2 regions of the Paenibacillus sp. FSL R5-0519 genome follow, and region 2 is predicted to be linked to the other one. Evidence: riboswitches for the same ligand, from Rfam matches in the RefSeq annotation. Region 2 holds a riboswitch; the other holds the start of a gene.
The links. Region 2 has a riboswitch for thiamine pyrophosphate ahead of MKY73_RS25080 (ABC transporter ATP-binding protein). Riboswitches for the same ligand answer to the same signal wherever they lie in the genome.
Positions count from the first base shown of each region.

Region 1: it holds a riboswitch for thiamine pyrophosphate, as region 2 does, so the genes downstream of both, MKY73_RS12455 (thiamine phosphate synthase) here and MKY73_RS25080 (ABC transporter ATP-binding protein) in region 2, are expected to answer to the same signal.

Region 1 is NZ_CP150234.1:2,698,673-2,703,350, forward strand. It holds gene MKY73_RS12450 (ABC-F family ATP-binding cassette domain-containing protein) at 108-1,658, shown strand; TPP riboswitch at 1,734-1,843, shown strand; gene MKY73_RS12455 (thiamine phosphate synthase) at 2,037-2,732, shown strand; gene thiO (glycine oxidase ThiO) at 2,747-3,982, shown strand; gene thiS (sulfur carrier protein ThiS) at 3,979-4,182, shown strand; gene MKY73_RS12470 (thiazole synthase) at 4,185-4,678, shown strand, end outside.
Region 2 is NZ_CP150234.1:5,579,533-5,584,210, forward strand. It holds gene MKY73_RS25065 (pectate lyase) at 1-330, opposite strand, end outside; gene MKY73_RS25070 (radical SAM/SPASM domain-containing protein) at 681-1,556, opposite strand; gene MKY73_RS25075 (aspartate/glutamate racemase family protein) at 1,675-2,385, opposite strand; TPP riboswitch at 2,539-2,641, shown strand; gene MKY73_RS25080 (ABC transporter ATP-binding protein) at 2,818-3,585, shown strand; gene MKY73_RS25085 (ABC transporter permease) at 3,572-4,375, shown strand; gene MKY73_RS25090 (ABC transporter substrate-binding protein) at 4,548-4,678, shown strand, end outside.

The DNA.
Region 1 (4,678 bases), 2.9 Mb from region 2:
TTCCTGAACTGTTTACATTACTTTCAGAAAAGACGAGACCTGTGCTAGAATAGGGGTTCGGAACCATAATAAAAGTAATGTCTAATAGATAGGAGCAACCTCATCTTATGAGTTTATTGTCAGTAGAGAACGTGAGTCACAATTTTGGAGATCGCACGTTATTTAAAAATGTATCGTTTCGTTTACTCGCCGGAGAGCGTGTAGGACTTGTTGGTGCCAATGGTGTTGGTAAATCCACATTAATGAACATCCTTACCGGTAAATTGCTTAAAGACAGTGGAAAAGTGGAATGGACACCTAAGGTCCGTTATGGATATCTGGATCAGCACACCAAGCTTACGCCAGGCAAAACGATTCGTGATGTGCTTAAGGATGCTTTCCTTCCGTTGCTTGAATTGGAAAAACAAATGATGAATATTACGGACCAGATGGCAGATGCAGATCCAGATAAGCTGGAGCAGTTGCTGGAAGAGATGGGCGATATTCAGGAACAACTGGAACAGGGCGATTTTTATCTGATTGACGTAAAAGTTGAAGAGATGGCCAATGGTCTTGGTTTGTCTGCAATTGGTCTTGATCGAGATGTCGCAGCTCTAAGTGGTGGACAGCGCACCAAGGTGCTGCTTGCCAAGCTTCTGCTCGAAAAACCTACAGCTCTGTTACTGGATGAGCCAACCAACTATCTGGATGTTGAGCATATTGAATGGCTGTCACGTTACCTGAAGGACTACCCGCATGCATTTCTCCTAATCTCCCATGACACGGAATTCATGAATGAAGTCGTAAATGTCATTTATCATTTGGAATTTGCCAAATTAACGAGATATGCAGCGAACTATAACAAGTTCCTGGAGATGGCTGATATGAATAAAGCTCAGCATATTGATGCGTACGAGAAGCAGCAAGAGTACATCAAGAAACAGGAAGATTTCATTCAGCGTAACAAGGCGCGGGCTTCAACTTCAGGTCGTGCGAAGAGCCGCGAGAAACAGCTGGACAAGATTGAACGTATTGATCGCCCGGATGAAGCGGCTAAACCAACGTTCAAATTCAAGGATGCCCGCGCGAGTAGCAAAACGGTCTTTGAGGGTATTGATTTTGAAATTGGATATACGTATCCTTTGCTGCCCAAAATGACGATGACGATTGAACGTGGTGAGAAAATTGCCATTGTAGGCTGTAATGGTGTGGGTAAATCGACACTGCTGAAAACCATCCTCGGGAAAATATCTCCACTGAGTGGAAAGACCTTTTTGGGAGATTATCTCGAAACGGCCTATTTTGAGCAGGAGGTTCGTGCTGGAAATATCACGCCGATCGAGGATGTCTGGAATGAGTTTTCACATTTGACTCAGAATGAGGTCCGGGGTCATCTCGCTCGCTGCGGATTAAAGAATGAGCACATTACTCGTCCGCTCAACATGCTGAGTGGTGGAGAACAAGCCAAGGTTCGTTTATGCAAACTCCTGATGCGCGAAAGCAACTGGATTTTATTCGATGAGCCGACAAACCATTTGGATGTCACAGCCAAAGCGGAGTTACAGCGTGCCTTGCAAGATTTTAAGGGAACGGTGTTACTGGTATCTCATGAACCTGATTTTTACGAGGGTTGGGTCACCAAAACATGGAATGTCGAAGAATGGTCTGAGAAAAACTAGATGATTTGAGACCATGTTTAACAGAAATGACGGTGACAAAAAAATCCGTCTATGGTAACATAGGCTACAACTTCATATGAACACTAGGGGGGCCGCACGATGCGGCTGAGATGGAAGAATGCGATTCCGGACCCTTTGCACCTGATCTGGATCATACCAGCGTAGGGAAGTGGCGAGCGCGTTTCAGTGAATGACGTGAGCAAACGGCAACTCGAAAAGATTTCAACCGTCTGCTTAGCGAATTGAAACATGCAGTTGCGTGTATAACGTTATGGCTATAGGTCTTTAGCTGTACTGCACGAAATGAACTGTATGCATCAGTCAGTGATCTGATCCTATAATTCATACGCAGCCACTCCCCTACGGGAGTGGCTTTTTTTGTGTTTTCATAGCATTCACGCCTGGAAGGAGAGGGAGGGTACCGCAATTTTTCATGAGCATGTTCACGAATCATTTGAATTGCATGTTGTATCTACGGGTGCAGGAGATCGAGCATCTTTTGTAAAAGCAGCCAAGGATGTTTGGCCATGGGTGGACTATATTCACATACGAGAGAAACAACTTACATGGCAAGACAAGATCGGTTGGGCTGAAAGTATGCGTAATGTTGGTATTCCATCTTGTCGCATCGTTATCAATGGTTCAGAACTGCCCTCAGAGAATGATCTCTATGGCGGTGTTCATTGGGGGCAAGATGCGATACGTAAATACAACCCTGCTGTCATAAGCAAAATGCAGCGATATCGTCTGGGTGTATCTGTTCATTCCATCGATGAGGCAAAAATCGCTGAAGAACAGGGAGCTGATTACCTTTTCTTTGGGCATGTCTTCGCGACCAACAGCAAGCCAGATCTAGAACCAAGAGGATTATATGCTCTTGATGAAGTATGCAGAGGTGTCTCCATTCCTGTCATCGCGATCGGAGGCATAGAGCCGGGAAACATCGACGCGATTCGCTCTGCTGGGGCACAGGGAGTCGCCGTGATCTCAAATGTATGGTCGAGCGATTCCCCGGATCGGGCAGCTGCATCACTAAGGCAGGCTATCGTTGCTACAGGAAGTCTAAGCCGGTGAAAGGAGATAAGAGGATGAATGAGATCGTAACGGGTCAGAACAGGAATCATTTCAGTCATCAACTGAACTCTGAAACGGAATCAAGAAGCAAAAGTGTACCTGATAATCCGGATAAGATTCATGTAGAAACGATTATTGTAGGCGGAGGTGTCGTTGGTTGTGCCATTGCGTATGAGCTTGCTTCCCGTGGACAGGGTGTTTTGTTGCTGGAGCGTTCCGCGATTGCGGGAGGCACTTCTTGCGCAGCGGCTGGAATGCTGGCGCCAGATAGTGAGGATTTTGCTCATCCTTTGATGGCTAAGCTTGCCAGGCAGAGTAGACAGTTACTTATTGAGCAACAAGGGATAATGGATACCCTCAGTGGGGTAGAGGTCGGCCTGCAACGCCATGGATTCTTGACCCCTTTTCGATCATACAGTGAATTAAGCCGCTATAAGAACAATCGAAATTCCGGTTTGTCTGTTGATGAGGTGTGGTGGGATCGTTCGGTTGTGCAACAGGAGGCAACGTGGCTTAACAGAGATACATACGGAGCCTACTACAGACCATACGAGAGTGAAATCCTTCCTGTCCATCTAACTAGGGCATATGCGGAATCTGCTCAAGCCATGGGCGCGCGGTTTATGGAGGACATACAGGATATAAATGTACAAGCAAACGAACACGGCGTGCAGGGGATCACCACATCGATCGGTGAGATAACGTGCAAACATGTCGTTATAGCGGCTGGATTACAGAGTGAAGCATTGATGAGACATGTGAATCTGAGCTTACCTGTGTGGTCGGTAAAAGGAGAAATAGCTGCTGTTCAGTTCTCAGATGAACATGCAGGGTACAGACCTGACAGAACGGTTTATGCAGAGGATGTCTATATTGTTCCCAAAGCCAATGGCGAAGTTTGGCTCGGGGCAACCAGTCTGCCGGGCAGAACGGATTTGAATGTTTCTGTACAGGGTGTTCAGAAGCTGCTAACAGCGGCTACCCACTGGGTACCCGGGATGAAAGAAGCGCAATTTAAGCGAGCGTGGGCAGGTGTAAGACCGGCAACGCCAGATGGGCTGCCTTATATAGGTGCATGCAAGAGTATACCTGGACTGTTCGCTGCCTTTGGGCATTACCGTAATGGTATTTTGCTAAGTGCGATAACAGGCAGGCTTATCGCGGAGTTAATCGCTGGCAAAAGCTCAGAAGAACTCGGAATTGAAGCGCTGAATCCAGAGCGTTTGAACAGAAAGGGAGTGGTGCAGTGAATATCATCGTTAACGGTCAACGGATGGAGATTGAAGACAGCATGAATCGAGTGGATAAACTGCTCCAATCATTTGACCTGCAAGTCAAGACTGTAGTTGTAGAGCTGAACAGGAACATCTTAACGCGTGAGTATCATGAGACAACGGCATTAAGAGAAGGCGATCGAATCGAGATTGTACATTTTGTAGGAGGCGGTTGATGATGTTGAACATTGGTAAATATACGTTTGAGTCCAGATTATTGCTCGGAACAGGCAAGTTTTCGGATTTTGAAGTGCAGAGTCAGGCTGTGGATGCTTCTGGAACGGAAGTTTTAACCTTTGCTGTTCGTCGTCTGAATCTGGAGGAACGTAACCAGAAGCATTTTCTGGATACATTGGATCTGGATCAATACACGCTTCTTCCGAATACGGCCGGGGCTTCCACTGCGGAAGAGGCAGTGCGGATCGCCGAGCTTGCGCGGGCTTCGGGACTTTGTGATATGATAAAAGTCGAAGTCATCGGAGATGGAAAGACATTGCTCCCAGATCCGATTGAAACGTACAAGGCTTGCGAAATTTTGCTTGAAAAGGGCTTCACCGTATTGCCTTATATTTCAGATGATGTCATTCTGGCCAAAAGGCTGCAATTGCTTGGCGTACATGCCGTAATGCCTGGCGCTTCTCCCATCGGAGCAGGTAGAGGCATTATTAATCC
Region 2 (4,678 bases):
TGCATCCTCACCCACATCCTCCCAGACTACATTTGATATATTACAGTTACCATAACAGTGAACACCATCGGCAGCAGGGTATCCGATATTTACATTTTTGAGCGTAGCCCCTGCCTCCAGACGAAATACCGGTTTCTGATTCTCTGCTTGAGACCCATCACCCAATGTGGAAGGATTGGCTACAAATGTTTTGCCTTGACCGTCATAAGTTGTTCCCGCTGGAACAATAATCGTTGAATTAACAACTGTAGGCGCAGCAGCAGCCGGAACCGCACCAAATATGGAAGCAACCAAACCAGCCGACAACAACAACGTCAACATTTTTTTCATTACTTTATTCCTCCCTTATTCTCTCGTTATTGGATCGTGTACAAGCCTGGGCTTGTACTGAAAGTTCGCCAGAGGTGCACCTCTGCCCAACTCACAACCTAATCTTACCAAATAAGGAAGGTAACTAGAATAATCATTAGATCAGATATATCCTGACATCGCATAATGCCTGTTATATCGGCATTTTTTGCAAGTCAGGAACTTTGAACAATATGCTGATATCAACCTCTGGTATGCTCATATGTAACGTAAGTACCTCTGACTTTAATCCCCAGTAAACAAGAAAGATCACTACATTTGTCTTTCAAATGTGTGATCTTGAATGGCTTCCAGCTTGCTGATATAAGATGTCAGGCTCCAAACCTCTGACGATAACCGCACTTTCGACACAACTCTTCCACAGCTTCCCGTTTGGAAAAGCCATATACCAGATTGTTCGCTCGCTCCCCTTCAATGATCTCCGAGAATGACTTCTCGTGCACATTACCCAGGTTAATCACACCCTCGCCATCGAGACAGCATGGAACCACTGTTCCATCCACTAGCACAGCCGCCTGACTACGCAATGCGTGGCAGAAGCCTTTGCCGTCATCTTCAGGTGCATCCAGACTTGGCCACTGGAACTCATGATCCTGATTCAGGTATACATTCGGGGCAATTTTGACCCCACTGCCTGGGACGACTTTTTCCTCAATGTGAAAATCCAGATTGAACTCACGTTCCAGCACTTCTAGGGTCTCCCGATTACGATTCATCTGAGCATTCGTGAAGTTATCCTGCGTCAGATTCCATAGCCGGAATGAGATGATGACATTGTGTTTCACCGCCTCATGTACAAAAGACAGAATGTTGCTCAGATATCCGTCACGGTCGGTTGAACCTTCATGCCCGTCAAAGCTGTGCAGAGAGAAATTCATCTGCCGCAGCGCCGGTTTTCCAAGCAGTTTATGCTGAGTCTTGGGCAGCAGGGTACCATTCGTTGTAATGTTCACCTTGAGTCCCTTCTCATGTGCGGAATCAAGCAGCAGATCTATTTTGGGATGCAGCAAGGGTTCGCCTTTGACATGTAGATAAATATGATTGGTATGTGGTTTAACTTGTTCCAGTATATTGTTGAAGACTTCAGGGTCAATGAATCCTTTGGCACGCTGTGTCTGCGGACAGAAGCTGCAAGCCAGATTGCAGATACTTGTGATCTCAATATATACTTTTTTGAACGTTTTCAACTTGGGTCCCCATTCTGCCTAGGAGGGAGAACAATCCCACCTGCATTTTGTGATCCGGCCTGTACGGCCCATCCCTATTATATCGAGTTCATGAGCCAAGGTAAATCAGAGAACGGGTTTATCGGGTTGAGTCAAATGATTTGGCTAGTGCCAAATGAACAGATTCAATCGCATGGATATATGTTGTATCAAATAAGGGAACTTCTGAATCCTCTACTTTTACTAATAATCCAATTTCGGTGCAACCTAATATGATTCCCTCAGCTCCATCATCAACCAGCCTTTGGATCACCTTTTTATAATAATCCCTTGATAAGGGCTCAATTTTCCCTAAACATAATTCCTCGTATATTATTTTATTGACAACTTTTCTATCCTCTTCATTCGGTATCAAAACCTTAATACCATTAAATTCAATTCGTTTTTTATAAAAGTCTTGTTCCATCGTATATTTCGTGCCGAGTAAACCAACCGTACTTATATGGGACTTATGAATTTGATTTGCTGTTGCATCAGCAATATGTACGATGGGTAGTGTCACTTTTTCTTCAATATGTTTAATTACTTTATGCATCGTATTTGTACAAATTACAATCATTTCTGCTCCTGCCTTTTCCAATGACTGAGCAGCATTCCCTAATAATTCACCAGCGCTTTCCCAATCACCTTCAGCTTGATAACGCTCGACCTCTTCAAAATTCACGCTATATAAAATGCACTTGGCTGAATGCAATCCTCCCAATTTATTTTTCACTTCTTCATTAATAACTCGATAATATTCTAACGATGACTCCCAGCTCATTCCACCAATAAGACCAATCGTTTTCATATTACACTTCCCCTTCCATTGATTACATCCCGAAAGCAGTGTATAGAAATTCAGTAGATATTGTATCGTATCTGTTTCATTAAATAAACCCACGGCCCCCTTTACATTCCACTTGCATGTGATATATGCTGAACACACAACTGCATATCTTGAACAATGCACTAGGGGAGCCTTACGGCTGAGACGAATCGAATGATTCGGACCCTTTGAACCTGATCTGGATCATACCAGCGGAGGGAAGTGGAGCGGCCTTTCAGTAAGCGGATTTTTTCATGTTGATGATGAAATTTAATGTGAATTGAACTTACAGACCCACTCATTTCTCCGGAAATGGGTGGGTCTTTTTCGCGTTCTGCGGGCAGATCAGCAGGTGTAATGAAAGATCCCGCAGTTTGAAGTTGAATTTGGAATAACAAGGGGGAACAGAACGAGATGGATAATAACATAACCATTCACAACATGAGCTACGCTTTCCCGGGAAAAAGGGATTCCCCCGTGCTCTCCAATGTGTCGATGCGTGTAGCCAACGGCGAATTCGTCTCGCTCATCGGCTCCAGCGGCTCCGGTAAAAGCACCCTTTTCAAGCTGCTGGCAGGCCTGCTTGAGCCAACCCACGGAACCATTGAAATTCCTTGGGTCCCTGAAGGAAAGCGACTGGGGCAGGTGGCCTACATGCCGCAAAAGGACCTCCTGTTATCCTGGCGAACCGTCATGGAGAATTGCATGCTCCCCGCTGAACTTGCTCCAGGGCGACATGATAAGGGAAAAATTCGCGCAGACATAATGGCAGGGCTCGACAGATTTGGCTTATCCGGCTACGCGCATGCTTACCCGGACGAGCTGTCGGGTGGCATGCGCCAACGTGTCGCACTGCTTCGTACTTTGTTGACAGGTGGCCATCTCATGCTGCTGGATGAACCATTCGGCGCACTCGATGCCTTAACCAAACGCGAGATGCATCGCTGGCTACTGGAGCTGTGGGAAGATCTGGGCAAAACCGTGTTGTTCATTACGCATGATATTGAAGAGGCCCTGCTACTCAGTGATCGGATTATCCTGTTAACTCCGGGGAGCCAAGGCCAACCGCTACAAGATTTGATGGTACCTTTGCCACGTCCAAGACATTCGGACATGATCTACGAACCGGCGCTCGTTCAGATGAGACGACGACTGGAGGAACAATTGCATGCGAGAGGATAACTTGGGAAACTGCATGAAGAATAACGTAAGGCGTTGGCTTGACCGTTATGGTCTGTTTATTTGGCTCCTGCTCTTGCTGCTTGTCTTCTGGGAGTGGATTGTGCGTATGGGATGGGTGCCCTCCTTCATCATTCCAGCCCCAACGGCGATTGCCAACTCCCTGTATGAGCATCGTCACCTCCTGCTGGCTACACATCTGCCTGCTACCTTGATGGAGGTTGTTGTTGGTTTTGGCTTGTCCATTGGTGCCGGAATTGCACTTGCAACTGGTATGCATATGAATCGGTCGATTGAAAAAGCGTTATATCCCTTCATCGTAATCAGTCAGACGATCCCGTTGATTGCCCTGTCCCCCGTCTTCATCCTATGGTTTGGCTACACGCTGTGGAGCAAAGTCGCGGTGGTGTTCCTGATCGCCTTCTTTCCCATTGTGGTGAGTACCTACGATGGACTTCGCCAAGGCGATCCAGAGCAGCGTGAACTACTGCTCACCATGGGAGCCAGCACGTGGGATATTTTTCGCAAACTCCAGGTTCCACTGGCACTTCCCTCCTTCTTCTCGGGGCTAAAGATGTCTGTGGTGTACTGCGTGGTTGGTGCAACGATAGGCGAATGGCTCGGTGGCAGCAAAGGTCTCGGATACTTCAGCCGCCGCATGTCCAGCAACATGAACACGGACGCGATGTTCGCCGCTATTGTGCTGTTATCCCTGCTCGGGATCGTTTTGTTTATATTGATTGCCTGGCTGGAGAAACGCTTTGGCACTCGGCGCCATGAAGCGAAAAAATAGCTGGATAAAATGTAGAGAGAATTTAGATGTTACTACAGGAATTACGCTCTACACAACATAACTTATGCACCATTCCAGCAGCTAACTTTAATCAGTACATTGTCACTTTGTCCGTTAACATGCTGCTGTCCATTTTCTACAAACCCAAACGATGAAATGAGGAACTTCATTTATGACTAACAAAGGTATATACTCCCTGCTTCCCATTATACTCATAAGCCTGTTGCTGATCGTTAGCGGATGCGGCACCACGGGTGCTGGCAAAAACACGCCAACAACAGATTCGGAAACCAATGCACAGCA